Regions from separate parts of the Hyphomicrobium album genome, predicted to be linked through region 2. Evidence: riboswitches for the same ligand, from Rfam matches in the RefSeq annotation. Region 2 holds a riboswitch; the other holds the start of a gene.
The links. A riboswitch is a leader RNA that binds a small molecule or an ion and turns the genes downstream of it on or off. The one in region 2 is predicted to bind S-adenosylmethionine.
Positions count from the first base shown of each region.

Region 1: linked by a shared signal. The riboswitch ahead of metX (homoserine O-acetyltransferase MetX) and the one ahead of GIW81_RS12575 (O-succinylhomoserine sulfhydrylase) in region 2 are both predicted to bind S-adenosylmethionine.

Region 1 is NZ_WMBQ01000001.1:1,854,505-1,860,537, reverse strand. Features, by position in the region: gene metW (methionine biosynthesis protein MetW) at 1-353, opposite strand, end outside; gene metX (homoserine O-acetyltransferase MetX) at 360-1,559, opposite strand; SAM riboswitch at 1,647-1,725, opposite strand; gene hisC (histidinol-phosphate transaminase) at 1,896-3,002, shown strand; gene GIW81_RS08895 (prephenate/arogenate dehydrogenase family protein) at 2,999-3,958, shown strand; gene GIW81_RS08890 (gamma-glutamylcyclotransferase) at 3,961-4,647, shown strand; gene GIW81_RS08885 (hypothetical protein) at 4,681-5,115, opposite strand; gene GIW81_RS08880 (adenosylcobalamin-dependent ribonucleoside-diphosphate reductase) at 5,329-6,033, opposite strand, start outside.
Region 2 is NZ_WMBQ01000002.1:87,424-93,456, reverse strand. Features, by position in the region: gene GIW81_RS12590 (histone deacetylase family protein) at 1-636, shown strand, start outside; gene GIW81_RS12585 (hypothetical protein) at 642-953, opposite strand; gene GIW81_RS12580 (2'-deoxycytidine 5'-triphosphate deaminase) at 1,033-2,058, opposite strand; SAM riboswitch at 2,185-2,263, shown strand; gene GIW81_RS12575 (O-succinylhomoserine sulfhydrylase) at 2,344-3,555, shown strand; gene apaG (Co2+/Mg2+ efflux protein ApaG) at 3,648-4,040, shown strand; gene argE (acetylornithine deacetylase) at 4,051-5,226, shown strand; gene GIW81_RS12560 (c-type cytochrome) at 5,387-5,731, shown strand; gene GIW81_RS12555 (Hsp33 family molecular chaperone) at 6,023-6,033, opposite strand, start outside.

The sequences.
Region 1 (6,033 bases), on a different contig from region 2:
ACGATGGCCCGCCGGCCGATACGGAGCAGGTTCTCCAGCACCGTCTTGGGGTAGTGCGTCGCCTGGATGGTCAGGCTGAGGATCGCGTAGTCGAACGCCTGGTCGGGGTAATTGGCGAGATCGCGGTCCGCGTCGCCCTGAACGACCGACAGCCCCCGCGTCACGCAGGCGTTCACCCGCTCGCGCGACAGCTCGACGCCGCGCCCGTCAGTGGACTTTGTTTCCGCGAGCAGGTGCAGGAGCGCACCGTCACCGCAGCCCACGTCCAGCACGCGCGACCCCGGCTCGACCATTTCGGCGATGAGCAGGTGGTCGACGCGGGGCGAGCCCGGGCCTTGAGGTATCTTCTGCATGTGGCGCTATACCTTCAACCCGCGCCGGGTGCCGGCTGCCGTCAAGAAACCGCGGATGGTGGCGAAGAACTCCGGCTCCTCCAGCAGAAACGCGTCGTGGCCGTTGTTCGAATCGATCTCGACGAAGGAGACGTTGGCCGCCACTGCGTTGAGCGCGTGCACGATCTCGCGGCTCTCGCGTGTCGGATAGAGCCAGTCGCTCGTGAACGAAACGACGCAGAAGCGCGCCTTGGTCCCGCGAAATGCGTTCGCCAGCACGTCGCCGCGTTCGGCGGCGAGGTCGAAGTAGTCCATCGCGCGCGTGATGTAGAGATAGCTGTTGGCGTCGAAGCGGTCGACGAATGTCGAGCCCTGGTGGCGCAGATAGCTCTCCACCTGGAAATCTGCATTGAACGAGAACGTGACCTTCGAGCGCTCCTGCAGCGAACGGCCGAACTTCCGATGCAGCGCGTCTTCCGACAGGTAGGTAATGTGCGCGGCCATGCGCGCGACCGACAACCCGTTGCGCGGCACCTTGCCGAAGGAATGATAGTCGCCGCCGCACCACTCGGGGTCGGCCATCACGGCCTGGCGCCCCACCTCGTGGAAAGCGATGTTCTGAGACGAATGCCACGCGGCGGTGGCAATCGGTACCGCCGAGAACACGCGCTCGGGATGGCTCGCCGCCCACTCCAGCACCTGCATGCCGCCCATCGAGCCGCCGATGACGGTGAACAGCTGGTCGATGCCGAGATGATCGATCAAGCGCGCCTGCGCGTTGACCATGTCGCCGATGGTGATGACCGGAAAGTTGAGGCCGTACGGCTTGCCGGTTTTCGGGTCGATGGAGGCCGGACCCGTCGAGCCCATGCAGCCGCCGAGAATATTCGGGGAGATGACGAAGAAGCGGTCGGTGTCGACCGGCTTGCCGGGACCGACCAGCGTCGACCACCAGCCGGGCTTCTTGGTCACTGGATGCTGGGATGCGACGTACTGGTCGCCGGTGAGCGCGTGGCAGATGAGGATCGCGTTCGACTTGTCGGCGTTGAGCTGTCCGTATGTCTCGTAGGCGATGGAGATCGGCGCCAAAAGTTGGTCGCAGGCGAGCCGCAGCGGCTCGCTCTCGGGCAGGCGAAGCACCTTGCTCGATGGGCTGTTCGCCTCGGCAAGCCGCAGGTTCTGCCCACCGTCAGTTTCGACGTCCGCCAAGGTCGGATGCACTGGCATCGCTGATGCGCGCTCCCTGCCCGCGCACAATGCGAGGGCAACAAAAAACCCGGCCGGATTGCAGGCCCTGAGGCCGCTCATCCATTAACCGGGTGCGCGCGGCCCTTTTTAGCGACTTATTTAACGTGGTTGCAAGCCGGCCGGCCAAATCACCACGAAGTGTCGAAGGGAATATCGGTACCGGCGTGGCGCCGTCAAGTGGCCGCTCGCACACGCCCCGGTTACCGGCTTTGGCGGAAGCTGTGATCGCTTCCAAGCCTTTGCGTTCCATTGCCGGCGTCTGTATCACTTGCCGCGCCTGGAAACCCAGGCCTTAACAATCCGGACGACGCCCTCATGGCTATCGCCATTCCCCAGCCCAAGCCGGGCATTCTCGATATCGATCCGTATGTCCCCGGCGAGAGTAGGCTTCCGGCGGGCGTGAAGCCGATCAAGCTGTCGTCCAACGAGACGCCGCTCGGGCCGAGCCCGAAGGCGCTTGCCGCCTTCCGCGAGACCGCCGGTACCCTGGAACGCTATCCCGACGGCAACGCCACGGCGCTGCGCGATGCGATCGCGGCGCGCTACGGGCTCAATCCGGCGCGCATCGTATGCGGGGCCGGCTCCGACGAGCTGCTCACCATGCTCGCGCACGCCTACCTGGGCGAGGGCGACGAGGCGATTTTCACCGAGCACGGCTTCCTGCTGTACAAGATCATCGTGCTGGCGAACGGCGCGACCCCCGTCGTTGCGCCGGAGACCAATTTGCGCACCGACATCGGCGCGATCGTGAGCCGTGTCACGCCGCGCACCAAGGTCGTGTTTCTTGCCAACCCCAACAACCCGACCGGCACATACATCTCGTTCGACGAGGTGCGCAGCCTGCGGACGCAGCTCCCCGAGAACGTGCTGCTGGTGCTCGATGCCGCCTATGCCGAGTACGTGAAGCGCAACGACTACGAGGCTGGGATAGAGCTGGTCGCCACCACCCAGAACACGGTGATGACGCGCACGTTCTCGAAGATCCACGGGCTGGCGGGCCTTCGTCTCGGCTGGGCCTACTGCCCGGAGGCGGTGGCCGACGTCCTGAACCGCATCCGCGGGCCGTTCAACGTGTCGATCCCGGCGATAGCGGCGGGGGCCGCGTCGATCGCCGACAAGGCGCACGAGGACGCCTCTGCCGCGCATAACGAACGCTGGATGCCGTGGCTCAGCGCGGAGCTGGAGAAGCTCGGCCTGACGGTCACGCCGAGCGTCGCCAACTTTATCCTTGTGCACTTCGCCAAGGACGGGGCGCGCACCGCTGACACCGCCGACAAGTTCTTGAAGTCGCGCGCCATCATCGTGCGTAAGGTCGCCTCCTACGGTCTGCCCGATTGCCTTCGGGTGACCATCGGCACCGAGGCTGATAACCGCGCGGTGGTCGCGGCGCTCGCGGACTTTGTCGGGGGGCGGCCGGCATGACGCAACCAATGTTCGAGCGCGTCGCGCTGATCGGGATCGGCCTGATCGGCTCGTCGATCAGCCACGCCACCCGCCGCAAGGGTCTCGCCAAGGAGATCGTGGGCAGCGCCCGCACCAAGTCGACGCTCGATACCGCATTGAAGCTTGGCCTCATCGGCAAGGGCTATGCCAGTGCGGCTGAGGCGGTGCAGGGCGCCGACCTGGTCATCCTCAGCGTGCCGGTCGGCGCTTGCGGGCCGCTCGCCGCCGAGATTGCTCCCCACCTCAAGGCGGGGGCGATCCTCACCGACGTCGGCTCGGTGAAGGCGGCGGTGGTGCGCGACATGGCTCCCCACGTGCCGAAGGGCGTGCACTTCGTGCCCGGCCATCCGATCGCCGGCACCGAGCAGTCGGGTCCCGAGGCGGGCTTCGCCGAGCTGTTCGACGGGCGTTGGACTATTCTCACGCCGGAGCCACAGACAGATGCGGCCGCGGTCGAGAAGCTGAAGGACTATTGGACGGCTTTGGGCTCCAAGGTCGAAATCATGAGCCCGCAGCACCACGACATGGTGCTCGGGATCACGAGCCACCTCCCGCACCTCATCGCCTTCAACATCGTCAACACCGCCGAGCACCTGGAGCGCGTGACCGATAAGGAGGTCATCAAGTTCTCCGCCGGCGGCTTCCGCGACTTCACGCGCATCGCCGCGTCGGACCCGACGATGTGGCGCGACGTCTTCCTGAACAACAAGGAAGCGGTCATGGAGATGCTGCGCCGCTTCTCCGACGACCTCGCCGAGCTGAAGCGCGCCATCGAGGCGGACGACGGCGACACGCTATTCCGCCGCTTCGCCGACGCACGCGCCATCCGCCGCGGGATTATCGCCGCCGGCCAGGATACGCCGGCGCCCGACTTCGGCCGCGCGCATGGGGCAAGTCCCGGCCCGACCGACGAGGAAAGCGGAAAAAGCAAATAGCGATGGCGGACGCGCATGATCTCTGGATCTTCGCTTACGGCTCGCTGATGTGGCGACCGGGGTTCGAAGCCGAGGAGGTGGTGCATGCCCGGCTCGTCGGCTGGCGACGCAGCTTCTGCATCTATTCCCGTTTTCATCGCGGGTCGGATCGCCGTCCCGGACTGGTGCTGGGGCTTGACCGCGGCGGCATGTGCGAGGGGATCGCTTTCCGGGTCTCGGCCAGCAATGCGCGGCAAACGCTGCGCTACCTACGCGAGCGCGAGCAAGTCGGAAGCGTCTATCGCGAGGCGCTCGTACCGGTAACGCTGCTGACCGGCGAGCGCCCCGAGGTGATGGCGCTAGCGTTTCTCGTCGAGCGGGCGCATCCGAGCTACGCTGGCGATCTCCCGCTCGCCGAACAGGCGCACGTCATCCGGGGGGGCATCGGCCGCTCGGGCAACAACATCGACTATCTGGCTAGCACGCTGGCGCATCTCGCCGCGCTGGGCATTCGCGAGCGGCCGCTCGAGCGGCTGCAGGCGATCGTCGGCACGTTTGCGGCACGCGGGCCGGGCGACCGGCATACGCGGGCCACGGCGGCGTCGATGGTGCGGGTGTTCGGAAGGCGTCCGGCACACGCCAGACGGCTCAAGGCCGAGGACCTACAGCGCTTCTGCTATCGCACGGTGCTGACCGCGCGCGACGAGTAAGGCGTATGGATGAGAATGCGGACCGCGCCAGGATTAGTGGGCGCGGCCACCCACGAGGCGGGCGATGTCGGCCTCGACCTGGCCCGTGCGCAGATCGAACTCGATCAGCTTGCCGAGCTTGGAGTTGTCGGCGAGCAGGTGCACGTGCACTTCGTCGGCACCGAGCTCGGCGCCGCGCTGGCGGATCTCGGCGAGATTGAGCGAGGGGGCGCCGTTACCGACGCGGCCGATCGACAGCGCTTCGGCGCGGCCATTGGCGCGGCGGCGGACGAGAACGAAATTGGCGGCTGGGAGCGGCGGGCACTCCAGCAGCTCGTAGACGCTGTGAACGTAACGCTTGCCGGAAGCGCCCGACCAGAAATGAAAGCGGGTGCGCTCCTGTGCGCGAGAGGCTCGCTCGGCTTGTTCGTCTTCGGCGAGGGAACGCTGCGCCCGATACAGGGCGAGCTCAATGATACGCGCAACCATTACTGCAGATCCCTTGGCGGACTTGCGATTCGTGCTCTGTTCGACGCTCTTTTCTTTTCGTGCCAGCCTATTCCGCATTGCTTAACGATGCCCCTGGTTTGGAGCCGAATTGTGGCTCCATATCTGTGATTTTTGGGCAGAGTGAACGCAAAATTGCCGTGTGTCGCGAACGCCGCGGGCCTCGCATCGCGTGTGCAACGCGAGGCACAATTGTCAGCCGCAGCGAGAGAAACCGCAGGCGTTGCAAACCCAGCAACCTTCCTGCTGGACATAGTCTGCCGACGAGCATCTCGGGCACAGCCGCAGGCGCGTCGGCTGCCGCGCAGTATTGGTGCTTTGCGCGGCGCCGCTCACCGCCTCGCCTTGCCGCCGAACTTCACCGAGCGCCATACTTGCTTCCTCGCTCTGCAGGAAACCGGTGCGCCGCATGTGCGTCTCGATCACCTCGCCGATGGCGGCGAGGAGGCTCGGCACGTAGCGGCCGCCCATCCACTGGCCACCCTGCGGGTCGAAGACGGCCTTGAGCTCGTCGGCCACGAACGTCACGTCGCCGCCGCGCCTGAAGACGGCGCTGATCATGCGGGTGAGCGCCACGGTCCAGGCATAGTGCTCGAGGTTGCGGGTGTTGATGAAGATCTCGAACGGGCGCCTCCGGCCATTGTGTTCGATGTCGTTGATCGTCACGTAGATCGCGTGGTCGTTGGCCGGCCACTTGAGCTTGTACGTGAAGCCGGAGAGAACGCCATCGCGCTCCAGCGGCGGGGCCATGTAGACGACCCCGGCGCGCTCGTGCGGTGCAGCGACCTCGACGATGGGTTTGACGGCCTTCGCAGGCGGGGACGGGCCAGCTGCCGGCGCGGACTGCAGGACGGCGCCGGTGACCGGGTTGGGCCGGTAGGTCGTGCAGCCCTTGAGACC
Region 2 (6,033 bases):
AACGTCGCGCTCACCGCCGCCACGCTGGTCGCCAACGGCGAGCGCTTTGCCTACGCGCTCTGCCGGCCGCCCGGGCACCACGCCGAGCGGCGCATCTACGGCGGCTTCTGCTTCCTCAACAATTCGGCGATCGCCGCGAACTATCTCTCGCGCCAAGGCAAGGTGGCGCTGCTCGACATCGACTACCATCACGGCAACGGCGGCCAGGACATCTTCTATGCCCGTGACGACGTGCTCACAGTGTCGATCCACGGCCACCCGAGCCACGCCTATCCCAACTTCTCCGGCTACAGCGACGAGCGCGGCGAAGGGGCCGGGCTCGGCTTCAATCACAACTTCCCCACCGAGCCGCCCGTCGACGACGAGCGCTACCTGGCGCTGCTGGAACGAGCGCTCGGCGTGGTTCGAACCTTCAAGCCGCGATTCTTCGTGCTGTCGATCGGCTTCGACATCATGCGCGGCGATCCGACCGGCTCGTTCGCCGTCACCAATCAGGGCATGCACCGCATCGGCAAGCGCATTGGCCGCTTCGGGCTGCCGACGCTCATCGTGCAGGAGGGCGGCTACTCGCTCGGCAACCTGCGCTCAGGCTCGCACGCCTTCTTCCGCGGCATCGTCGAGGCCTGGCACGTTTGAGCCGATCAGGCCGGCGGGGCAGTCTCGGGGGCGAGCGGCGCCGGCGGCTTGCCGCCCGCGCCGTGCAGGAAGGTCATGGTCACATAGGCGCCGATCCACGAGCCGGCGGCCGCGAACACCACGTATGCCCAGTTGTTGGTGTAGCTGATCACCGCGAACGAGGAGAGCGTGTACCAGAGGCTGCTCCAATTAGCGGCGGCGACGCGCTTGCGGGCGATGACCGAGTTGGTGAACATGACGTAGACCGCGTCGGTCAGCGCCGTCGCCACGACGACGCCCAGCGCCAGCCACGGATCGATCTCGAAAATGCTTTGCATGGTGCGCCCTCGGCAACGGCGCACGGAAAGCGCCGCCGGCAGCCTAGCGGCGCACCTTTAACGAACGGCAACTTGTGGATTACTTGAAGTGCTTGGAAAGCTTCAAGCCCTGCGCCTGGTAGTGCGAGGCGAGGTCGCGGCCGTAGATCAGCTCCGGCGTCGCGGTGAGCTTCTCGTAGACGAGGCGGCCGATGATCTGCCCGTCCTCCAGGATGAATGGCACCTTGTGCGAGCGCACCTCGAGCACGGCGCGTGAGCCGGCACCGCCGGCCTCGGCATGCCCGAAGCCCGGATCGAAGAAGCCCGCGTAATGCACGCGGAACTCGCCGACCAGAGGATTGAAGGGCACCATCTCGGCCGCCTGGTCGGGCGGCACCTGCACGGATTCCTTCGAGGCGAGAATGTAGAACTGATCCGGATCGAGGATCAGCCGCTTCTTGCCGCGCACATAGATCGGCTCCCAGTAGTCGAGCGTCGAGCAGGCGCCGACCGCATCGACATCGACGAGGCCCGTGTGGCGCTTGCCGCGGTAGCCGACGAGACCGTCCTTGTCGCCCGCGAGATCGACCGACAGGGGAATATCCTGCACCGGCCGCGCCTCGCTGCTGCCGGCGCGGAAGCGGATTTGCGACAGGCGCGAGCCCTTGCGTACGACGACGGAGAAGGTCTGCGGGCAAATCTCGGCGAACAGCGGCCCCTTGTAGCCCGCCGGGATCGTGTCGAAGGCGGAGACGCCGTCGGCGATGACGCGTGTGAAAACGTCGAGGCGTCCCGTTGAGCTCTTCGGGTTCGTCGCCGCGCACAGGTCGTCAGGCAGCGCCAGGCTCTCCAGAAGTGGCGCGACGTAGACGCAGCCGGTCTCGAGCACGGCGCCCTGCGACAGGCTGATGGCGTGCAGCTGCAGATCGTCGAGCTTTGTCGAAACGCGCTCGCCCCGACCCGGCAGGAAGCTCGCCCGCACCCGGTAGGCGATGTTGCCCAGACGCAGGTCGAGGCTCGCGGGCTGCAGCTGGTTGGGCAGCAGCGGCTCGGCGAGCTTCACCTCCTCGCTGACGATGAGGGCACGGATCGCCTGCGACGGCAGGATGCCCTCGGCGGGCGCCATCGGTGCAGACCTCGGAGCTTTAAGCTCGGGCTTAGCCATCTTCGTTAAACCCCTACCGCCAAGCACTGCTTTGTCGCTTAGAGCAAGCAGGCCTTGACGCCAAGCTTCAAGCGGGAGTAATCCCCGCTTCTACCTCGTGGTCATTTGGCCGGCCGGCTTGCAGCCACGTAAAACAACTCGCTAAAAGGGCCGTGCGCACCCGGAGCTTGAGCGCGGCCACCTTTTTTGGGCGCCGCATCGGCTGGCCGGGTTTTTTGTTGGGCGGGAGCCCTGGAGGAAGTGCGCATGGCAAGCAAGAAGAACGGGCCGGCAGACCCGCAACAGTGGGCACGCGAGACGCAGCTCGTGCACGGCGGAACGCTGCGCTCGCAGTTCGGCGAGACCTCGGAAGCCATGTTCCTGACGCAGGGCTTCGTCTACGACAGCCCCGAGCAGGCCGAGGCGCGCTTCAAGAACGAGGACCCGGGCTTCCAGTACAGCCGCTTCGGCAATCCGACGGTCGCCATGTTCGAGGAGCGCGTGCGCCTGCTCGAGGGCGCCGAGGATGCCCGCGCCACCGCCAGCGGCATGGCGGCCGTGAACGGCGCGGTCATGTCGTACCTCAAGGCCGGCGACCATATCGTCTCGGGGCGCGCCCTGTTCGGCGCCTGCCGCTATATCGTCGAGACGCTCAGCCAGCGCTACGGCATCGGCTGCACACTGGTGGACGGGCGCGACCTCGACGCCTGGAAGAAGGCCGTGCGGCCGAATACCAAGATGTTCTTCTTCGAGACGCCCTCGAACCCGACGCTGGAGCTGGTCGACATAGCGGCCGTCTCCAAGATTGCGCATGACGCCGGCGCCCTCGTCGTCGTCGACAACGTGTTCGCCACGCCGCTATTCCAGCGGCCGCTGCAGCACGGGGCCGACATCGTCGTCTATTCCGCCACCAAACACATCGACGGCCAGGGCCGCTGTCTCGGCGGCGCGGTGCTCGGCTCGAAGGATTACGTGACCAACCACCTGCAGGAGTTCCTGCGCCAGACCGGCCCCACCATGAGCCCGTTCAACGCCTGGGTCATGCTCAAGGGCCTGGAGACGATGCCGGTTCGGGTCAAGGCGCAGACGGCAACGGCGGCAAGGCTCGCCGATCACCTGGCGGCCCAGAAGGGCGTCACGCGCGTCTTCTATTGCGGTCGTGCCGACCACCCGCAGGCGGGCATCGCCAAGAAGCAGATGACCGGCGGCGGGCAGATGATCGCCTTCGAGGTCGAGGGCGGCAAGGCGGCGGCGTTCAAGCTGCAGAACGCGCTCAACCTGATCAAGCTTTCCAACAACCTGGGCGACGCCAAATCGCTCATTACCCATCCGGCCACGACGACGCACTACCGGATCGGGCCGGAGGCGCGTGCCGAGTTGGGCATCGGCGACGGTCTGCTGCGCCTGTCCGTGGGCCTCGAAGCCTTCGAGGATCTCGCGGCCGACCTCGACGCCGGACTCGCCGCAGTGCGCCGTTAATCACGACGCGCAGCGCATTGACCCGGCGCGCCGGGCGCTTAGAATCCGCGCCGTTGCGCCGCTTTTGCCCGGCGCGAGGAGATTTGCCGCAAATGTACGAAGCTGTGACCCGCGGCATCCGCATCCGCGTGACCCCGCAATATCTGGAGGATCAGTCGTCCCCGGACGAGAGCGAGTTCTTTTGGGCCTATACCATCGACATCGCCAACGAAGGCGACGAGACGGTGCAGCTCCGCTCGCGCGTGTGGCTGATCACCGACGGCGCAGGGCAAACGCAAGAGGTGCGTGGCCCGGGCGTGGTCGGCGAGACGCCGGTTATTCAGCCGGGCGCCTCGTTCAGCTACACGTCGGGGTGTCCGCTGCGCACGCCGTCCGGCATCATGGTCGGCAGCTATCAGATGACCGACGAAAAGGGAGAGCTGTTCGACGTCGCCATTCCGGCGTTCTCTCTCGACAGCCCCTTCGCCGTGCGCAGCGTCAACTAGCGAGCCACCAATGAGCGGACCGAGCTACTCGGCGACGGAGCTGCTGGCGCGACTCGTCGGTTTCGACACCACCAGCCATAAGTCGAACCTGCCGCTCATCCGCTTCGTGGAGGACTACCTCTTACAGCACGGCGTGGTGAGCCAAATCGTGCCCTCCGCCGATGGCCGCAAGGCCGGTCTCTACGCTACCGTCGGCCCCGCGCATGCGGGCGGCGTCGCGCTCTCGGGCCATACGGACGTCGTGCCCGTGGACGGCCAGCAATGGACAACCGATCCATTCATCGTCGCCGAGCGCAACGGCAAGCTCTACGGGCGCGGCACCGCCGACATGAAGGGCTTCCTCGCCTGCGTGCTCGCGGCGGTGCCGGATTTCTTGCGCCGCCCGCTCACCGTGCCGATCCACCTCGCCTTCTCCTACGACGAGGAGATCGGCTGCCTCGGCGTGCGCCCGATGATCGCCGAGTTCGGCACCCGCCTCGTCAAGCCGCGCATGGTGTTCGTCGGCGAGCCGACGTCGATGAGCGTCGTCGATTCCCACAAAGGCCCCGTGCGCTGGCACGTCCACATCAAGGGCCGCGCGGCGCACTCGAGCATGGCGCCGCTCGGCGTCAATTCCATCGCGATCGCTGGCAAAATTCTGCGCGAGCTGGCCGACATCGAGCACGAATTGAAGCTGCGCCCGCAGGATCCGCGCTTCGATCCGCCCTACGCCACGCTACAGGTGACTCGCATCGACGGCGGCACTGCGACGAACATTGTGCCCGTCTCATGCCGCCTGGACTTCGACGTGCGCGCCATTCCCGGCGTCGACATTGCCGCCATCGACGGGCGCGTCCGCGCCTTCGCCAACAACGTGTGCGTGCAAGAGATGCGCAAGGTCGCACCCGAAGCCGGCATCGACATGGTGATCGCCAACCAGGTTCCGCCATTCGCTGCCGGCCCGCAGTCCGAGGCCGTGGCACTCGCGCTGAAACTTGCCGGGCAGAACGAGACGCACGCCGTCTCGTACGCGACCGAAGCCGGACTTTTCCAGGTTGCCGGCTCGCCTTCGGTCGTCATCGGCCCGGGCGACATCGCGCAGGCGCACACTGCCAACGAGTGGATCGCCAAGGACCAGATCGACAAGTGCAGCGCTTTCCTCGGGCGTCTCGGCGACTGGGCGGAGCACGGCTCGGCGGTGCGCTGACGCACGGCAGCATCACGTCTTGTTCAGCGCGCTTCCAAAGTTTGCCGGGAACTTTCGGCAAGCCGTTCGACTTATGACCGTATCGGATTAAGTCGAACGATAATGGAGGCTCGCTGTGAACCGGCCCGCATTCCGCGAAACCCTTTTTAGCACCTTGGCTTTGCTCGCTTCTTTCGCTCCGGCGCTCGCCGCCGAGGAGCAGGGCGACGACGGCCAGGTCGCTTACAACAACGCCTGCCGCACCTGCCACTCGTTCAAGGAAGGCGACAACCGCCTCGGTCCGACGCTGCACGGCATCGTCGGCCGCAAGGCCGGCTCCGTCGAAGGCTTCGCGTTCTCTTCGGCGATGAAAAGCTCCGGCATCACCTGGGACGAGGCCAACCTCGACAAGTTCATCGCCAATCCCGAGGCTGTCGTGAACGGCAACGGCATGAAGCCGTTCGGCGGCGTCGCCGACGCCGGCGAGCGCAAGAAGATCGTCGACTACCTGAAGACGCTGAAGTAGCTGCCAGCAATCCCGCACCCGGCTGTCGCGCTACGCGCGTCCAGCCGACCTCTCCCGTCCATGCGGAGCATGACTTCGCTATGACGCTGGAATGACGTTGGGGATGGCGCAGGCTATCCGAGCCTCCCCGTCATCCCCGCGCAGGCGGGGACCCAGGGCACTTAGCCGATCGAATGGGCCGTCAGATCGCCGCTGCGCTTCCCGCCGGCGTCAGGATCCAGCGATATGCGCGGCTGGCTTCCCGCCTGCGCGGGAATGACTTTGAGGGGGACGCGATCCCAAACGTGCGGGCTAGCCGAACT